DNA from 2 places in the Erwinia magellanica genome. Region 2 is predicted to be linked to the other one. Evidence: predicted binding sites of a transcription regulator. Region 2 holds the regulator's gene; the other holds the start of a gene.
What was found. The regulator Fur, encoded in region 2, represses iron uptake genes when iron is present. The targets are predictions, from matches to a motif close to ATAATAATGAGAACNACTATCAA.

Region 1: a site for Fur is predicted at 3,819-3,841, ahead of fhuF (siderophore-iron reductase FhuF). Genes of this name have one in related genera too.

The regions. Positions count from the first base shown of each region.
Region 1 is NZ_JBCHVC010000003.1:246,814-255,062, reverse strand. It holds gene AAH450_RS12860 (catalase family peroxidase) at 1-598, shown strand, start outside; gene AAH450_RS12855 (cytochrome b) at 595-1,137, shown strand; gene AAH450_RS12850 (RNA polymerase sigma factor) at 1,144-1,653, shown strand; gene AAH450_RS12845 (anti-sigma factor family protein) at 1,650-2,399, shown strand; gene AAH450_RS12840 (YbaK/EbsC family protein) at 2,457-2,924, opposite strand; gene fhuF (siderophore-iron reductase FhuF) at 2,996-3,790, opposite strand; gene AAH450_RS12830 (GGDEF domain-containing protein) at 4,234-5,334, opposite strand; gene AAH450_RS12825 (DUF1435 domain-containing protein) at 5,593-5,877, shown strand; tRNA gene AAH450_RS12820 (tRNA-Leu) at 6,009-6,095, opposite strand; tRNA gene AAH450_RS12815 (tRNA-Leu) at 6,131-6,217, opposite strand; tRNA gene AAH450_RS12810 (tRNA-Leu) at 6,251-6,337, opposite strand; gene rsmC (16S rRNA (guanine(1207)-N(2))-methyltransferase RsmC) at 6,524-7,558, opposite strand; gene AAH450_RS12800 (DNA polymerase III subunit psi) at 7,739-8,158, shown strand; gene rimI (ribosomal protein S18-alanine N-acetyltransferase) at 8,121-8,249, shown strand, end outside.
Region 2 is NZ_JBCHVC010000002.1:479,238-487,486, reverse strand. It holds gene pgm (phosphoglucomutase (alpha-D-glucose-1,6-bisphosphate-dependent)) at 1-1,202, opposite strand, end outside; gene seqA (replication initiation negative regulator SeqA) at 1,233-1,781, opposite strand; gene ybfF (esterase) at 2,029-2,790, shown strand; gene ybfE (LexA regulated protein) at 2,938-3,219, shown strand; gene fldA (flavodoxin FldA) at 3,381-3,911, shown strand; gene fur (ferric iron uptake transcriptional regulator) at 4,251-4,694, shown strand; gene glnS (glutamine--tRNA ligase) at 4,983-6,650, opposite strand; gene nagE (N-acetylglucosamine-specific PTS transporter subunit IIBC) at 6,803-8,249, opposite strand, start outside.

The sequences.
Region 1 (8,249 bases), on a different contig from region 2:
TGCCTCAAAGCCGGACCCTGCAACGGGCAAGCCCGACCCGCAAAAGATGCAGGCATTTGCCGCCGCGCATCCGGAAGCGAAAGCCTTTGGCGCCTGGGTGAAACAGTATGTCCCTTCCGCAAGCTGGGCGGTGGATCGTTACAACAGCCTCAACGCCTTCCGTCTGATCGACAAAAGCGGTCAAAGTCACCTGGTGCGCTGGAGCATGGTGCCGCAGCAGGCCTGGCAAGCGATCTCCCCTCAGGACAAACAGAACAAAGATTTCCTTCAGCAGGATCTCGAAAAACGCCTGGCGCAGGGGCCACTGAAGTGGGATCTGGTGTTCACGGTGGCCGCTCAGGGTGATATCAGCAACGATGCCAGTAAAGTCTGGCCAGCAGACCGCCAGACGCTTACGGCCGGTACTCTGGTTTTGAACCGCACCGTGCCGCAGGAGGGCGGTCCCTGCAATAACATTAATTACGATCCGCTGATCCTGCCGGATGGTATTGCAGCCTCTGACGATCCATTGCTGAACGCACGTTCTGCCGCTTATGCCAAATCATACAATCGCCGCACGCAGGAAGAAGCCCACGGCACATCGGGAGCAAACTTATGAAACAGGTCACCTATTTTCATCCCGCACTCCGCATGCTGCACTGGCTGATGGCGCTGGCTATTCTGGCAATGCTGTTTATTGGCGTGGGGATGGTCTCTACCGTCTCCTCGCTGCATGGCCTGCTGGTGGCTATCCATAAGCCTCTGGGTGTGGCGATCCTGCTGTTGGTGGTGGTGCGGCTGGTGATACGCTTCACCACGGCGAAACCGCCTTTACCTGACAGTATCCCCGGCCTGCAAAAAGCTGTGGCGCATCTCTCTCACTGGGTACTGTATGCGCTGATCCTGGCGCAACCGCTGATTGGCTGGGCAATGCTGTCGGCAGCAGGATATCCTGTTACTCTGGGGAGTGGGGTTGTACTGCCGCCGATCGTACCGATCAGTAACGATCTTTACGCACTGCTGCGTCCGCTACACACCTGGGTTGCATTGATCCTGTTTATCACGGTGATGATGCATCTGGCCGCTGCGCTGCTCCATGGGCTGATCCTGCGGGATGGCGTGTTCAGCAGTATGACGGGTTCGAAACGCCGGGGATAAGTCGCTATGCCGCCGCTTACAGATCAACAGATCCGGGATGTTCTGCCCCATCTGCAACGCTTTGCGCTGTGGCTGACCCGCAATCCTCACAGCGCCGAAGATCTGGTTCAGGGCTGCCTGACCAGAGCGCTCAGCCGCTGGTCAGGCTACCGGGGAGAGGAGAGCCTGCGGGCCTGGCTGTTCGCCATTCTTTACCGGCAGTTTATTGACGGTGAGCGGCGGCGCAAACGTTATCAGCGGCTGCTGGGCTTTTTCACGGGTGAGGAAGACTCCGGTGACTCTGCGGAAACGCTGGCGATAGCCGATGAGACTCTACAGCAGTTTGCACGGCTTTCTGCGGATGCCAGGGCGCTGCTGCTGTTGATAAGCGTAGAGGGGATGAGTTATCAGGAAGCGGCAACCGCCCTGGCTATTCCGGTGGGAACGGTGATGTCACGCCTGTCACGGGCGCGTAAACAACTGCATCAACATCTTGACGGGCAAACGGCTGCCGTCGCATTCAGGAGGATAAAATGAGGGGCCAGCAACCTGATGAAGAGCAACTGCACGCCTGGCTGGATGGCCAGCTTGATGCAGAAACCGCAGGGCATGTGGAACGCTGGCTGGCGGAGCATCCTGCTGAGGCCGCGAAGGTGGAAGGCTGGCGGCAGGATGCCAGACAGCTGCGCCTTGCACTTCATCAGCAGCCACTCCCTATGGAAACGCCGCAGCCTTCGCAGCTTCGTCAGCGGGTTCGTCAGCAGCGGCAGTGGAAAGCTGCCGCGGCCTTTGCGTTGGTCATGACGCTTGGCGTGGGCGGCTGGTCTGGCTGGCAGCTGAAGAATGTGCAGATGGCGCAAACCCATTTACCGATGGAGGATGCGATGCAGGCCTACAAGCTTTTTGGCAGCGCAACGGCGGCTAATCTGGATGTGGTCCCGGCAGGGGAGGGTGAACTGGCCTCCTGGGTGCAGCGCTATTTTATCAACGGCACGCTGCCGCCCAATCTTGAACAGTTTGGCTACCGGTTGCTGGGGGCAAGACTGCTGACAACCGATAACGGTCCGGCGGCGCTGGTGATGTATCAAAGCCCGGAAGGTACCCGTGTCGCCTGGTATATCCGCCCGATCGAACCCGTTAAGCTGCCGCAGGGCGAACGCCGGGGCAGCGACCTGATGGCGCAATACTGGAGCGATAACCACTACAACTATGCGCTGGTTACACCCTCGGAGGGCACGCAGCTTGATGACATGCGGGAAGCTATCCGGCAGTCAACCAGCTGATAATGCATCTGACAGATGAGGGTAAGGCTGTTTACATCCTGAAGCCTGCGCGGCCAGTCAGGCAGGGATCTCGCAGACGTCAACCCAGGTGGCGTCGGTCAGCTTAGCCAGCGTTTCCGGATCGATGCGTACCGCGCTGTTAATGGATCCTGCGGCAGGCAGCACTTCTTGATAATGCCTTAACGACACATCGCAAAACACCTGCAACGGCGTTTCCAGACCGAAGGGACAGACTCCACCCACCGGATGGCCTGTCCAGTTCACCACTTCATCGGTGCTTAACATGCGTGCTTTGGCACCCAGAGTCGCCTTCAGCTTGCGATTATCCAGTCGGGCATCGCCGCGAGTCACAATCAAAATCACCCTGTCTTTCACCTTTAACGACAGCGTTTTGGCAATCTGGCCAGCTTCCACATGGTGGGCGCGGGCTGCCAGCGCAACCGTAGCGGTGCTCTCGCTCAGTTCAATAATGCCAATTTCAGGGGCGCGCTCGGCAAAGAACTGCCGTACAGACTCCAGGCTCATGCTTTTCTCCCACATAACGAAGCGCATAAAGTTGCCACAGAGCAGACTAACTGTAAACGGGAAGGGTGAAATCAGACGGGTTTTAGCGTGCAGTTACCGCAGCGCTGGACATCAGGCAGGCGATAGCGCTGGCAGCAGGTACGCCGCTGCATTTCACCCTCACGCGGCAGCATAGTGCGGTAGAAGGGATTTTCTGACCCGTCGAGCAGGGTCTTAGAGAAGAAGAAGGCGTGTTCCAGTTCGACCCGCAGCGGCTCACCCAGCAGGGGAGCTATCTCGCCAAGGAACCACCAGACAGAGAAGCCGGTGTTACTCCAGATGAGTTTGCCGTTGATCTCGCCATGTTGCTCAATGCCGCGTACTACCGGGATCAGATGCTGCTGGATCAGGCGATCCATCCGGCGGCGAGGAGAGAGATAACGCGCCTCTTCATCTTCGCGGACGTCAAACCAGAAGGTCGCCGGTCTGCCGGTCTCATGAAATTCAACGTGACAGTGCTCAGGAGAGCAATCCAGCGCGCGCGCTTCAAGCAGCAGCGCCATCATCATCGGCGGCAGTACCAGGCCGAAGTACCACTGCGCCCAGAGTGACTGTAACGGCTTATGCTCGCGCGGCAGATCGTTCTGTTCGCGATAGATAAAATCACCGTACTCTGCATTCAGCCGGGCAAAATTCTCAGGAGCAGACCAGCGATCCAGCGTCATCGTGCTGGCGGGCGCTTCCTCTCCCAGCTTCACGTTTTCCAGGAACCATGCACGGTTTTCACTGAACAGTGCCCGCAGGGAATGCGCCAGCGGACGGCTGCTCTGCAAAAAGATCAGCGGATGTGAACCATACTCAACTGCCTGACGGATGAGAGTAGCCATGAGGTTTCCAGAGTGAATCGAAGTGCAAACGATAATCGTTCTTGATTCTATCTGAGGAAAATTGCACAAACAAGCCTCATTTTGTGTCAGGGGCGATCGGGCCAGGGCGGTTAAGCGGCAGGCAAAGCACAGAGGACAGATTATTTTTATTTCTTCTGTAACCCTGCTGGCAGCAATGAGCAGGGAGGAAATAAAAGGTACCCGGCATTAATTCCAGGTTTAAGGAATAATCAGGAGTAATATTTTTTTCAGGCATCCTTAATAGGATGCATTTTCAATAAAAATGATCCAACAGAGCGTTATTTTAGATTCAGGTTAATAATGTATTTTCCTGCGCCCAGGCTCCATTAACCCAAACTGCGCCGTTCTCTATGGCATTTGCATTAAAATTAATGATCAGATTAATAAAAGTATTGGCCCCGTCCCTGGGCCATAACAAGAAACTACATGGCATCCGCTGGCTGGGCCAGGCTGCCTTTGGCAATATCTTCATAGGAAAGAATAGTATTACGCCCACGATTCTTAGCCAGATATAACGCGCGATCGGCATTAGCCAGCGCACTGTCAAAATCCTCTTCATACAGGGGGGCAAATCCGGCGCTGACCGTGACATGAGTCGCTACCCGATCGTTGAAGCGGTGAGGGATTTCAAGGTTAAGGACATACTGCCGGATACGCTCTGAAAGCCTGCGGGCAATCGACTCATTGACGTTAGTTAGCAGCACCAGAAATTCTTCTCCGCCATAGCGCGCCACAATGTCCCTGGACCGCACGGCATCGCGAATGGCGACAGAGACGCGAGCCAGCGCCTGATCGCCCATCGCATGGCCATAGTTGTCGTTATAGGCTTTAAAATGGTCGATATCCAGCAGCAGGACAAAGTGGCTTCCTGCATGATTTTCAAGGATATTCTCCAGCCGGTTTTTTAAACCCCGGCGGTTATAGAGACCGGTCAGCGGGTCCAGCATACTGAGATCGCTGTAGGTCTCTTTCTCTTCATAGAGCTGGCGCATCAGACGGCGGGTAAACCTGTCGCGGCGACGCTGCATCAGATGGTGCAGCGTAAAGCCTATCAGCGGCAAGGCGATAGTGAAGAGAATAAGTACCGTGTTTTGGCCATGATCCAGCAGCAGTACCGCCACCGAGGGTGGTGCCGTATGCAGACAGAAAGCAAGCAGGTGATCGCCTAACGCAATCGCGCTGATAAAAAAGACGCTGATCAGGCTGATCACCAGAAAGCTGCTGTCGAAATAAAATACCGATTTATACTTAAGGTATATTTGCCATGTCCAGAGTAAACCGGTAATGAGCGCCACGATATTTAATATCGGAAATTTGCCTGAAGGCTTTAAAAGCATCCAGGCCACAATTAAAGCGCTGAATAGCGCAATAATTATTGTGGGCGGTGAATACTGGAAAGTAGCCATTTTTCCATTAATGCCGCATAAACTAAATAAGGACGTTGCTGAGTTTAAAAAAAGAAAGAGCATCAGCGACAGCCGATGCTTGCTGTTAAGCAATTCATCATAACTTTGTAATTTCATTATTTTCTACTCGTGACTGCATTGAAACAAGCCGCACCCCTAACCCCAGGGGTGGACTATTTCGTGCCTGGAATAGTTTCTGTCTGTTATTATTTGGATTTTCTTAATAGTAATCAGTTTCAATCTATCACTTAACATCAGGAGTGTCATCTGTGAGTGCAAAGTTTCAGCAGCGTGACAACAAAAGTGCTGCATACTGATAAATATTCTTATATGCTATTGGGAATCATTATCATTTGAAAGGGTGTGGGTACGGCGATGTTGATAGCAATGATCACCGCATGCGGACTTTGGGGAATAAGCTGGATGTCAGGTAAACGGCTTGATAGCGGCTGGGGAGTGTTGCTGCCTTGTGCAGTGATGCCCCTTATCGCTCTGATGAATCTTTCGTTCTCCGGCTGGAGAGTGGTGATGGTGGTTGCTCTTTTGGCCACGTTAGTGATGCTTTTTCACCAACGTCTGCGTCACTATCTGCTGCTGCCTTCCTGTCTGGCGCTGGCCGGAGGCGTGGCAGCCATTACCCTGAACTTTGGATCGCTATAAACAGGGCAAGAACACTGTCATACCAGCATGCGCAGAGATAAGAGATAAAGGGAGTCGCAAGATTAAGAAAACAGGAGCTGTTACGGAAGGTCAAAGAGACAGTAAGGAGGGCAAAACAAGGAGAGTCAACCTGGTGCGAAGAGAGGGACTTGAACCCTCACGTCCGTTAAGACACTAACACCTGAAGCTAGCGCGTCTACCAATTCCGCCACCTTCGCATCCTGTTGAACTTTCTTTATTCATATCACCGCATTGGTGCGAAGGGAGGGACTTGAACCCTCACGTCCGTAAGAACACTAACACCTGAAGCTAGCGCGTCTACCAATTCCGCCACCATCGCTCTAATGCTGCGTAATATGAACAACGTGATTGTTGGTGCGAAGAGAGGGACTTGAACCCTCACGTCCGTTAGGACACTAACACCTGAAGCTAGCGCGTCTACCAATTCCGCCACCTTCGCATACCTTCAATACAGATAAACTGTATTGCAACCACGGAGGCGCATTCTAGAGATTTTCCGGGGGACGTCAACAGTTATTTAGCGCTGTTGCCAGAATCGTTGTAAAAAGTCACATTCTGCGGCTTGAGGTGGGGAATCAGGAACTTGCTGCGTAAAACAGCGGCGATTTTTTTCGCCGCTCTCTCTTTAGCGCTTCGCTTTGGCTGCGCGTTGCAGGACAGCACGATACACTTTAAAGCGGCCGTTCTGCACCAGCACTTCATGGCTGCCAAAAGTTTCATCCAGCACCTGCGGATAGGGCAGGAAGGCGTTGGCTACGATGCGCAATTCGCCGCCCATGTTCAGGTGCTTCGCCGCGCCGCGGATCAACGTCTGTGCTGCGTCCAGGCTGGTCTGCATTCCATCGTGGAACGGCGGGTTAGAGATAATCATATCGAAACGGCCATTCACCTCTGAGTAGACGTCACTGGCAAACACTTCGCCTTCCAGGCCATTAGCCGCCAGCGTAGCTTTACTCGCCTCCACAGCGGCGGCATTAACGTCGGTCATAAAGAGACGGACCTTGGGTGAGAAGCTGGCCAGCATGGCAGAGAGCACGCCAGCGCCACAGCCGATATCCAGCACTTTGCCTTTCATATGCGGGCGCAGCGTGGAAAGCAGCAGGTTGCTGCCAGCGTCAAGACCGTCACGGCTGAATACGCCCGGCAACGTTTTAATGGTCAGATGCGCAAGCGGATACTCATCCCAGTAGGCTTCAGCATCAAACTTTGGCTGTTTGTCGAGACTACCGTGATAGAGACCACAACGGCGGGCGCTGTCAATTTTGTTCAGGGTTGCCCAGGATTCCAGCATCTGTTCTGCGCTGCGCACGCCGCTGCGGTTTTCACCCACCACAAAGATGTCACTCCCTACCGGCAGCAGGGAAAGCAGGTTTTCCAGCTGAAAAAGCGCCTCGGGTTTGTTCTTCGGCCAGAAGTAGACCAGGGTGTCGCACCCGGCCACGGTTTCCGCTGTCGCCACCAGCCCATACTGGGCGTGCTCATTCATCGTGCGGCTCAGGATCTGCCAGTGATGATATTGCTGGGTATGTACCCGACTCAGTGCGGTGTCCAGTTGGGCGGGCAGGTCATCCTGCAGATCGCCAGCAAACAGTACGCGGCGTTGAGTAAATTCATCACTGTGGCGCAGTATCACTTCACTGGCCGGGCTAAATGCAGACATCGGTGGCTCCTTACGAATCAGAGCGGCGATTATACCCAAATTAGCCGGAGTTGCAGCAAAGCCTGCGGAGAACCTGCATTCCTTTTTATTCAGAGTTGCTCCCGGAGGGCATGGCAACGTTGGCGCAGAGGCGATGGGTTTGCTAGCATAGCGTCGCAATCGGGCGACCAGACAGGAATAATGATGTCTTCCAGACGTGACTGGTTATTAGAGCAAATGGGCATCACGCAGTATACGCTGCGGCGTCCGCGCGCCTTGCAGGGGGAAGTTGCGGTTTCTTTGCCCGAGCAGACGCGCCTGCTGATTGTGGCGGAAGTCCCGCCGCTGTTGACCGATCCTTTGATTCGCGATGTGCTACAGGCCATGCTAATGCGCGAAGATGAGGTCGCCGTTCTGACCCCTGACCAACTGGCGATGTTGCCAGAGACCCGTTGTGCAAGCTGGTATTTGGGCATTGCGCCCCCGGCTGCACTGAACGGATCGCAGATCGCTTCGCCTGTTCTTGCGGAGCTTTATCATAATGCCGGTGCCAAACGCGCCCTGTGGCAGCAGATTTCCCAACATGAATCAGATTTCTTTACTGACCCCGCAAGATCTTGAGCCAGCGTTTGCCATTGAGCAGCGCAGCCACGCTTTTCCCTGGAGTGAAAAAACCTTTACCAGCAATCAGGGTGAACGTTATCTGAACTAT
Region 2 (8,249 bases):
TCAAAGCGCAGGAAGGATGCACCCGCACTCTCCTCGCCGCCGAAACCGAAGCTGCCATCAAACAAGCCGTCGACAAACCACTTGAAGCCAACCGGCACTTCAACCAGCTTGCGGCCGATGTCATTTACCACGCGGTCAATCATCGCACTGGATACCAGCGTTTTACCGACGGCAACCTCTTTGCCCCACTGTGGCCGGTTCTGGAACAGGTAGTTGATAGCCACGGCAAGATAATGGTTTGGATTCATCAGACCCGCCGGGGTAACAATACCGTGGCGGTCATAATCTGGATCGTTAGCGAAAGCGAGATCGAATTTATCACGCAAGGCCAGCAGACCAGCCATCGCGCTTTCTGATGAGCAATCCATACGGATCACGCCATCTTTATCGAGATGCATAAAGCGGAACGTCTGATCCACCGAATCATTAACGATGGTCAAATCCAGGTTATAAAACTCAGCGATACGTTGCCAGTAGGCAATACCGGAGCCGCCCAGCGGATCCACGCCGATTTTCAGGCCTGCTTTCTGAATAGCAGGAATATCAACAATTTGCGCCAGGCCTTCAATGTAAGGCTGGATCAAATCCTTTTCCTGTAGATGGCCACTTTCCCAGGCTTTGTCCAGCGCGATGCGCTTAACACCTTTCAGGCCATCCTGAATCAACGCATTGGCACGGTCTTCCACCACTTTGGTAACGTTGGTATCGGCCGGTCCACCGTTTGGCGGATTGTATTTGATACCGCCATCTTCAGGGGGGTTATGTGAAGGGGTGATGACAATCCCGTCGGCCTGCGCGCCACCCGCTTTGTTGTGCTCAAGAATAGCGTTTGAAATCGCAGGGGTCGGCGTATAGCCATTATCCAACTGTACGATAACATCCACGCCGTTAGCGGCCAGCACTTCCAGTACGGAAATAATGGCTGGCTCAGAGAGCGCGTGGGTATCTTTGCCTACGTAGCAGGGACCGGTGATGCCGTTCTTTTTGCGCTCTTCAGCAATTGCCTGAGCAATGGCCAGAATGTGCGTCTCGTTGAAGCTCTGACGCCCTGCACTGCCGCGATGGCCAGATGTGCCGAATTTCACCGCATGCTCTGCGTTACCCAGATCGGGTTGCAGGACATAATATTGTGACGTTAATTGTGCAACGTTAATCAAATCACTCTGCTGGGCTGGTTGCCCGGCACGGGGGTGATTGGCCATTGGCGATTCTCCCTGACGCTTTTTAATCAGTTAGAGGGTACCGCAAACCTTGTCAGCGAGTTCCGCAGGGAACTGCATTGACTGCATGATATGTTCAATCATGCTCCGTTTGCGATCTGTGTTGGTGTTGGTTATCACCCAATACGGCGTGCCGGGAATATGTTGCGGCTTGGTATGGGTGCCATTCTGTACCAGTGTTTGTTGATTGCCTGCAAAGTAGACGCGCGTCCGGCCAAGTAAAGACTCGGTTGCGGCGGCAAATGCTTTGGGATCCAGGTTATATAAAGTCGACAGAATCAGCATAAACCGGTTAACCGCTTTCTTCTGTTCTGCATATTCATCAGACAGCAGCAGCTCACGCACAGCGCGAACGCGATCCTGTGGGCGAGAATCCGCTTTCACAGACGCGGTCTCTTTCGTCCCGCCCACAGCGGCAGGCGCTACGGGTGCGGCAGGCGCACTCTGACCGGCAGTAAATTTAAGCATACGGCGCAAAATGTCAGAGGCGCTTTCACCAATATGCTGAGTGTGGCTGGCGATATAACGGTAGAGCTCTTCGTCGACTTCAATAGTTTTCATCTTGATCCAGTACAATTATTGCTGATAAGAGCCGGTTTGCACGGTATGAAAAAGGCCCTGCATGACCATCCAGCTCTAACACGAGGATTATAAAGTTAAATCCTGCCGGGGAGTAGCGCCAGCCCCTGATAGCGGTAAAAGTCAGAATATGCCGCAAAAACTCTGGCGGGCGGTATCTGGCCGTCACGGCAGGAAAAAGTAAATCTATGATAACCTAACCCCTGGTTTCAACAGTAAGAACTTTGTTATGAAATTGAATATCCGCCTGCAATCTGAACAATCCGCCTGCTCCGCATCGCCGGTAGTGTTGATCCATGGTCTGTTTGGCAGTCTTGATAATCTTGCGGTATTGGCAAGAGGGCTGAGGGATGAGCATCCGCTGGTACAGCTTGATTTACGTAACCACGGCTTATCGGGGCAAGAGAGTGAGATGACTTACCAGGCCATGGCAGAAGATGTGCTGGAAACGCTGGATGCCGAAGGGATCGATCGCTTTATCGCTGTCGGCCATTCAATGGGCGGCAAGGTGGCGATGCTGCTCACTGCGCTCGCGCCTGAGCGGGTTGAAAAACTGGTGGTGATTGATATGGCGCCTGTTGCCTATCCTGAGCGCCATCATGACGCCATTTTTGCCGCACTCAAGGCCGTCACCGCCGCAAACCTCACCTCCCGTTCAGATGCGGCCGCGCTTATGCGAGAGACAATAGAAGAAGGCGTTATTCAGTTTCTGCTAAAATCTTTCCACCAGGGAGAGTGGCGCTTCAACGTTCCGGTTCTCTGGGAGAACTACGACAGGATTATTGGTTGGCAGCCGCTGCCGCCATGGTCTCATCCGGCGTTGTTTATTCGGGGTGAGCTTTCCCCCTACCTGGCTGACGCGCATCGTGAAGCACTGCTGGCACAATTTCCCGGCGCGCGGGCGCATGTTGTTGCCGGTGCTGGTCACTGGGTTCATGCTGAGAAACCTGATGCCGTTTTACGCGCAATCCGTCGTTTTCTTGCGCGGTGAAAACAAATCTATCCCGTTCAGCCTAAATCATTGTCGTCATGACTTTTACTGGGGTATGATGGCGCGCTTAAAATTTGTCGCAGCACGAATTTCAGCCGTCATCAGGCCTGAACCATCAGAACTCCAGCCTTTCAGTATCACGATTCTATGGCAAAAGAAAACACGGACCGCACCACGATCGATCTGTTCGCAGATGACCGTCGTCCGGGGCGACCAAAAACAAATCCGCTGACGCGTGATGAGCAACTGCGTATCAATAAACGCAATCAGCTCAAGCGGGACAAAGTGCGCGGGTTAAAGCGTGTGGAGCTGAAAATGAACAGCGACGCCGTGGATGCCCTGAACCAGCTTGCCGAGCAGCGAAATATCAGCCGCGGCGAACTGATAGAAGAGATGGTGATGGCGATGTTAGCCAGCCAGAAGCGTTGAAAAAGGGGTAAACCCGGCTCTTCAACCTCTTGCTGGTGAAGCACAAAGCGACAAAAGCTGGCGGATTACTCATTTATCCCCCTTGTGCTGTCTGCTATCATTGCCGTTAATTGCAGTAAAGTCGTTACCCTAAAATTCAGTTTCAAGAGGTTATTAAGCGCATGGCACTCGTAGGCATTTTCTTTGGCAGCGATACGGGCAATACTGAAAATATTGCAAAAATGATCCAAAAGCAGCTCGGTAACGAGGTGGCTGAGGTTCATGATATCGCTAAAAGTAGCAAAGAAGACCTTGAAGCCTTTGATATCCTGCTGCTGGGTATCCCAACCTGGTACTACGGCGAAGCCCAGTGCGACTGGGATGATTTCTTCCCTACCCTGGAAGAGATCGATTTCAATGGCAAACTGGTTGCGCTTTTTGGCTGTGGCGATCAGGAAGATTACGCAGAGTATTTCTGTGACGCGATGGGCACCATTCGCGATATCATTGAACCGAAAGGCGCCGTTATCGTGGGTCACTGGCCAACTGAAGGTTATCATTTTGAAGCGTCCAAAGGACTTGCTGACGACACGCATTTCCTGGGCCTGGCTATTGATGAAGATCGTCAGCCGGAACTGACCCGCGAACGTACTGAAAAATGGGTAAAACAGATTTACGATGAGCTCCAGTTGAAGGAAATTCTGGAAGCTTAAGGAGAACGGCCTGATGTGGGAGGTAACTCACATCAGGCCTGTAATTTTTCCTATAGAAGTAATAGGCACAATTTCATAACTTTCATCTGCAAAACTGTAGAATATCGCCATCGGTCACCCCGCTTACTTCATGTTTGTTAAAAACATGGCAAAGCGAAATGTTAACCCAGCGCCTGCTTTCCGGACGTAAAGACATCATCATTACCTCCCTTTACAGATTCGCAACGCCCGAGGTGTTCATTTCCAAGCGTGAGTACTATAATGAGGCGTTTTGCGTCGACCGATGTTCAGGGCTTTTCAGCCGCACAGTGACAAGCAAAGTAACAGGACAATATCCGCATGACTGACAATAACACCGCATTAAAGAAGGCCGGCCTGAAAGTCACGCTTCCGCGACTGAAAATTCTGGAAGTGCTTCAGGAACCTGAAGGCCATCACGTCAGTGCGGAAGATTTGTATAAGCGCCTGATTGATATGGGCGAAGAGATTGGTCTGGCGACGGTTTACCGCGTTCTGAACCAGTTTGATGACGCGGGGATCGTTACCCGTCACAATTTCGAAGGTGGCAAATCCGTTTTCGAACTGACTCAGCAACATCACCATGACCACCTTATCTGTCTGGACTGCGGCAAAGTGATCGAATTCAGAGATGAATCGATCGAGTCCCGCCAGCGTGATATCGCCACGCGTCATGGTATCAAGCTCAGTAACCACAGTTTGTACCTTTATGGTCACTGTTCTACTGGCGACTGCCGCGAAGACGAAACGCTGCACGACAAATAATCTGCATTCCTGAAAAAACCGGTGATTTTCACCGGTTTTTTTTTGCCTGAACCCGTAAAGCCCGCGTGAAAAAACTGGATCAGTCAGAGCGATTCCGCACGGCTGAAGCCTTTGCCAGCGAAAATTTCCCTCCCTACCCTGACTTTTCCTGCTGCTGGCTGGTGCCAGCTCTCGCTGGCTCTTGCGACTTTTATTACGCCCGTCGCTAATAAAGAGTGTTACCCCCTGATAAAGCGCAAAAAAAAACGCAGCCCTGAGGCTGCGTCGCTTGCAGAAAACCCGGCAGCGCTACTCTCCCGCTTTCGTCCAGGTGTCACGCAGGCCAACCGTGCGGTTAAACACCAGGTTACCGGCAGATGAGTATCGGCTGTCAGCACAGAAGTAACCTTCGCGCTCAAACTGATACGGGCTGCTGGCTTCTGCCTGCTGCAATCCTGGCTCCACAAAGCCCTGACGAATAACCAGCGAGTCAGGGTTGATAGTTGTCAGGAAATCTTCTGCCGCACCCGGATTTGGCACGCTGAACAGACGGTCATACAGGCGAAACTCTGCCGGTAAGGCATGAATGGCAGAGACCCAGTGAATGACCCCTTTCACTTTACGGCCATCGGCCGGATCTTTACTCAACGTCTCTGTATCGCAGGTGCAGAACAGGCAGGTAATATTACCCTCTTCATCCTTCGCCACGCGCTCCGCTTTGATCACGTAGGCGTTACGCAGACGCACTTCTTTACCCAGCACCAGACGCTTGTACTGCTTATTCGCTTCCTCGCGGAAATCAGCACGATCGATATAAATTTCACGGCTGAACGGCACTTCACGCGTCCCCATCTCCGGCTTGTTCGGATGATTAGGCATGGTGATGATCTCTTCATGATTAGCAGGCAGATTTTCAATCACCAGCTTCACCGGATCCATCACCGCCATCGCGCGCGGGGCGTTCTCGTTCAGATCGTCACGAATACAGGACTCCAGCGAGGCCATTTCCACGATGTTATCCTGCTTGGTCACGCCAATACGGCGGCAGAACTCGCGGATAGAACCGGCGGTGTAACCGCGACGGCGCAGACCGGAAACGGTCAGCATACGTGGATCGTCCCAGCCCTCCACAACCTTCTCTGTTACCAGCAGGTTCAGCTTACGCTTGGACATAATGGCGTATTCAAGATTCAGACGAGAAAATTCGTACTGACGCGGATGGGTTGGAATGGTGATGTTATCCAGCACCCAGTCATACAGACGGCGGTTATCCTGGAACTCCAGGGTACAGAGTGAGTGGGTGATCCCTTCCAGCGCATCGGAAATGCAGTGGGTAAAATCATACATCGGATAGATGCACCACTTGTTGCCGGTCTGATGATGCTCGGCAAACTTGATGCGGTAGAGAACCGGATCGCGCATGACGATAAAGCTGGAGGCCATATCAATCTTTGCACGCAGGCAGGCGGTGCCTTCAGCAAAGCCGCCGTTGCGCATTTTTTCAAACAGCGCCAGGTTCTCTTCTACTGAACGGTCGCGGAAAGGACTGTTTTTGCCCGGCGCTGTGAGGGTACCGCGATATTCACGGATCTGCTCAGGGCTAAGCTCGTCAACATAGGCCAGGCCCTTGTTGATCAGCTCAACCGCATAGTGATGCAGCTGATCGAAATAATCAGAGGAGTAACGAACGTTGCCCGACCACTCAAAGCCCAGCCACTGCACGTCATGCTTGATAGACTCTACATATTCCAGGTCTTCTTTCACCGGGTTAGTGTCATCAAAACGCAGGTTGCACTGCCCCTGATAGTCTTGTGCAATACCAAAGTTGAGGCAGATAGATTTGGCGTGGCCAATGTGCAGATAACCATTGGGTTCCGGCGGGAAGCGGGTATGCACGCTGTCATGCTTGCCGGTCGCCAGATCTTCGTCGATGATCTGACGAATAAAGTTAGTTGGGCGGGCTTCTGCCTCACTCATCTTAATTTCCTCAGTAATGCTATCAAATTAGTACGTGAAATAACGGAGTATGATCCACAAAGCCGGGAAGGGAAACAACCGTTTGTTCGGGGAATACGATAAAAAAAGGGCGGGAATTGCTTCCCACCCTGTCATTGTAACGCAATCAGAGGTTAGCCGTTAATTTCATACAGCCGGCTTTCGCCAGCAACAACCGTTTCACCTGCCACCAGCGTGATGCCGGTATAATCTTCAATGTTGCTGACCACAACAGGGCTGATCATCGAGCGGGCGTTAGCATTCAGGAAGGCCAGATCCATTTCCAGAACGGGTTGTCCGGCAGTAACCTGCGCACCTTCTTCAACAAGACGGGTAAAGCCTTTGCCGCCCAGCGCCACGGTATCCAGGCCCATGTGCACCACCACTTCAACCCCTTTCTCTGTTTCCAGACAGAAGGCGTGATTGGTGTTGAAGATTTTCACCACGGTTCCCGCCGCAGGAGAAACCACCGTACTGCTGGAAGGTTTGATCGCCAGGCCATCCCCTACCGCTTTACTGGCAAAGGCTTCGTCCGGAACCAGCTCCAGCGCCACCACTTCACCACTGACCGGCGCAACCAGCGTTGCGATAATCCCTTTCGCCGCCGCAGGCACCGCCTGAACCGCAACGGGTGCCGCTGGTGCAGCAGAGGAACTTGCCGCAGCGACAGCGCCTTTGCTCAGCACCGTTTTCATGGCGGAAGCAATAGTTTCAGCACGGGTGCCGACAATAATCTGTACGCTCTGCTTGTTCAGACGGATCACGCCAGATGCGCCCAGTCGTTTGGCTACGGATTCGTTGACCGCGCTGCTGTCTTTTACGTTAAGACGGAGACGCGTGATACAGGCATCAATGTGGGTCAGGTTATCTGAACCGCCAATAGCGCCAATATAACGACGGGCCAGCGATTCAGTTTCCGTTTCTTTGTTTCCGGAGTGATCAACGTTAACGTCGTAACCATCAGATTCATCCCCGTCGACCGACAGCTCGCGGCCCGGCGTCATCAGGTTGAATTTTTTGATGGTAAAACGGAACACCACGTAATAGATAGCAAAGAACACTACCCCTTGCGGGATCAACATATACCAGTGGGTTGCCAGCGGGTTTCGCGTTGACAGCACCATATCCACCAGCCCGGCGCTAAAGCCAAAGCCGGCAATCCAGTGCATGCTTGCGGCAATAAAGACCGAGACGCCGGTTAAAGCAGCATGGATCACATACAGCACCGGTGCCACGAACATAAAGGAGAACTCAAGCGGTTCAGTGATCCCGGTAAAGAAGGAAGCAAAAGCAGCAGCCAACATAATACCGCCCACTTTAGCGCGGTTTTCCGGACGCGCGCAGTGGAAGATAGCCAGCGCCGCACCCGGCAGACCAAACATCATAATCGGGAAGAAGCCAGCCTGATAACGACCGGTGATACCCACAATACCCTTACCGTTCTGGATAGACTCTGCGCCGCCCAGGAAATTAGGAATATCGTTGATACCCGCCACGTCAAACCAGAACACGGAATTCAGCGCGTGATGCAGACCCACAGGGATCAGTAAGCGGTTAAAGAAGGCGTAAACACCCGCGCCC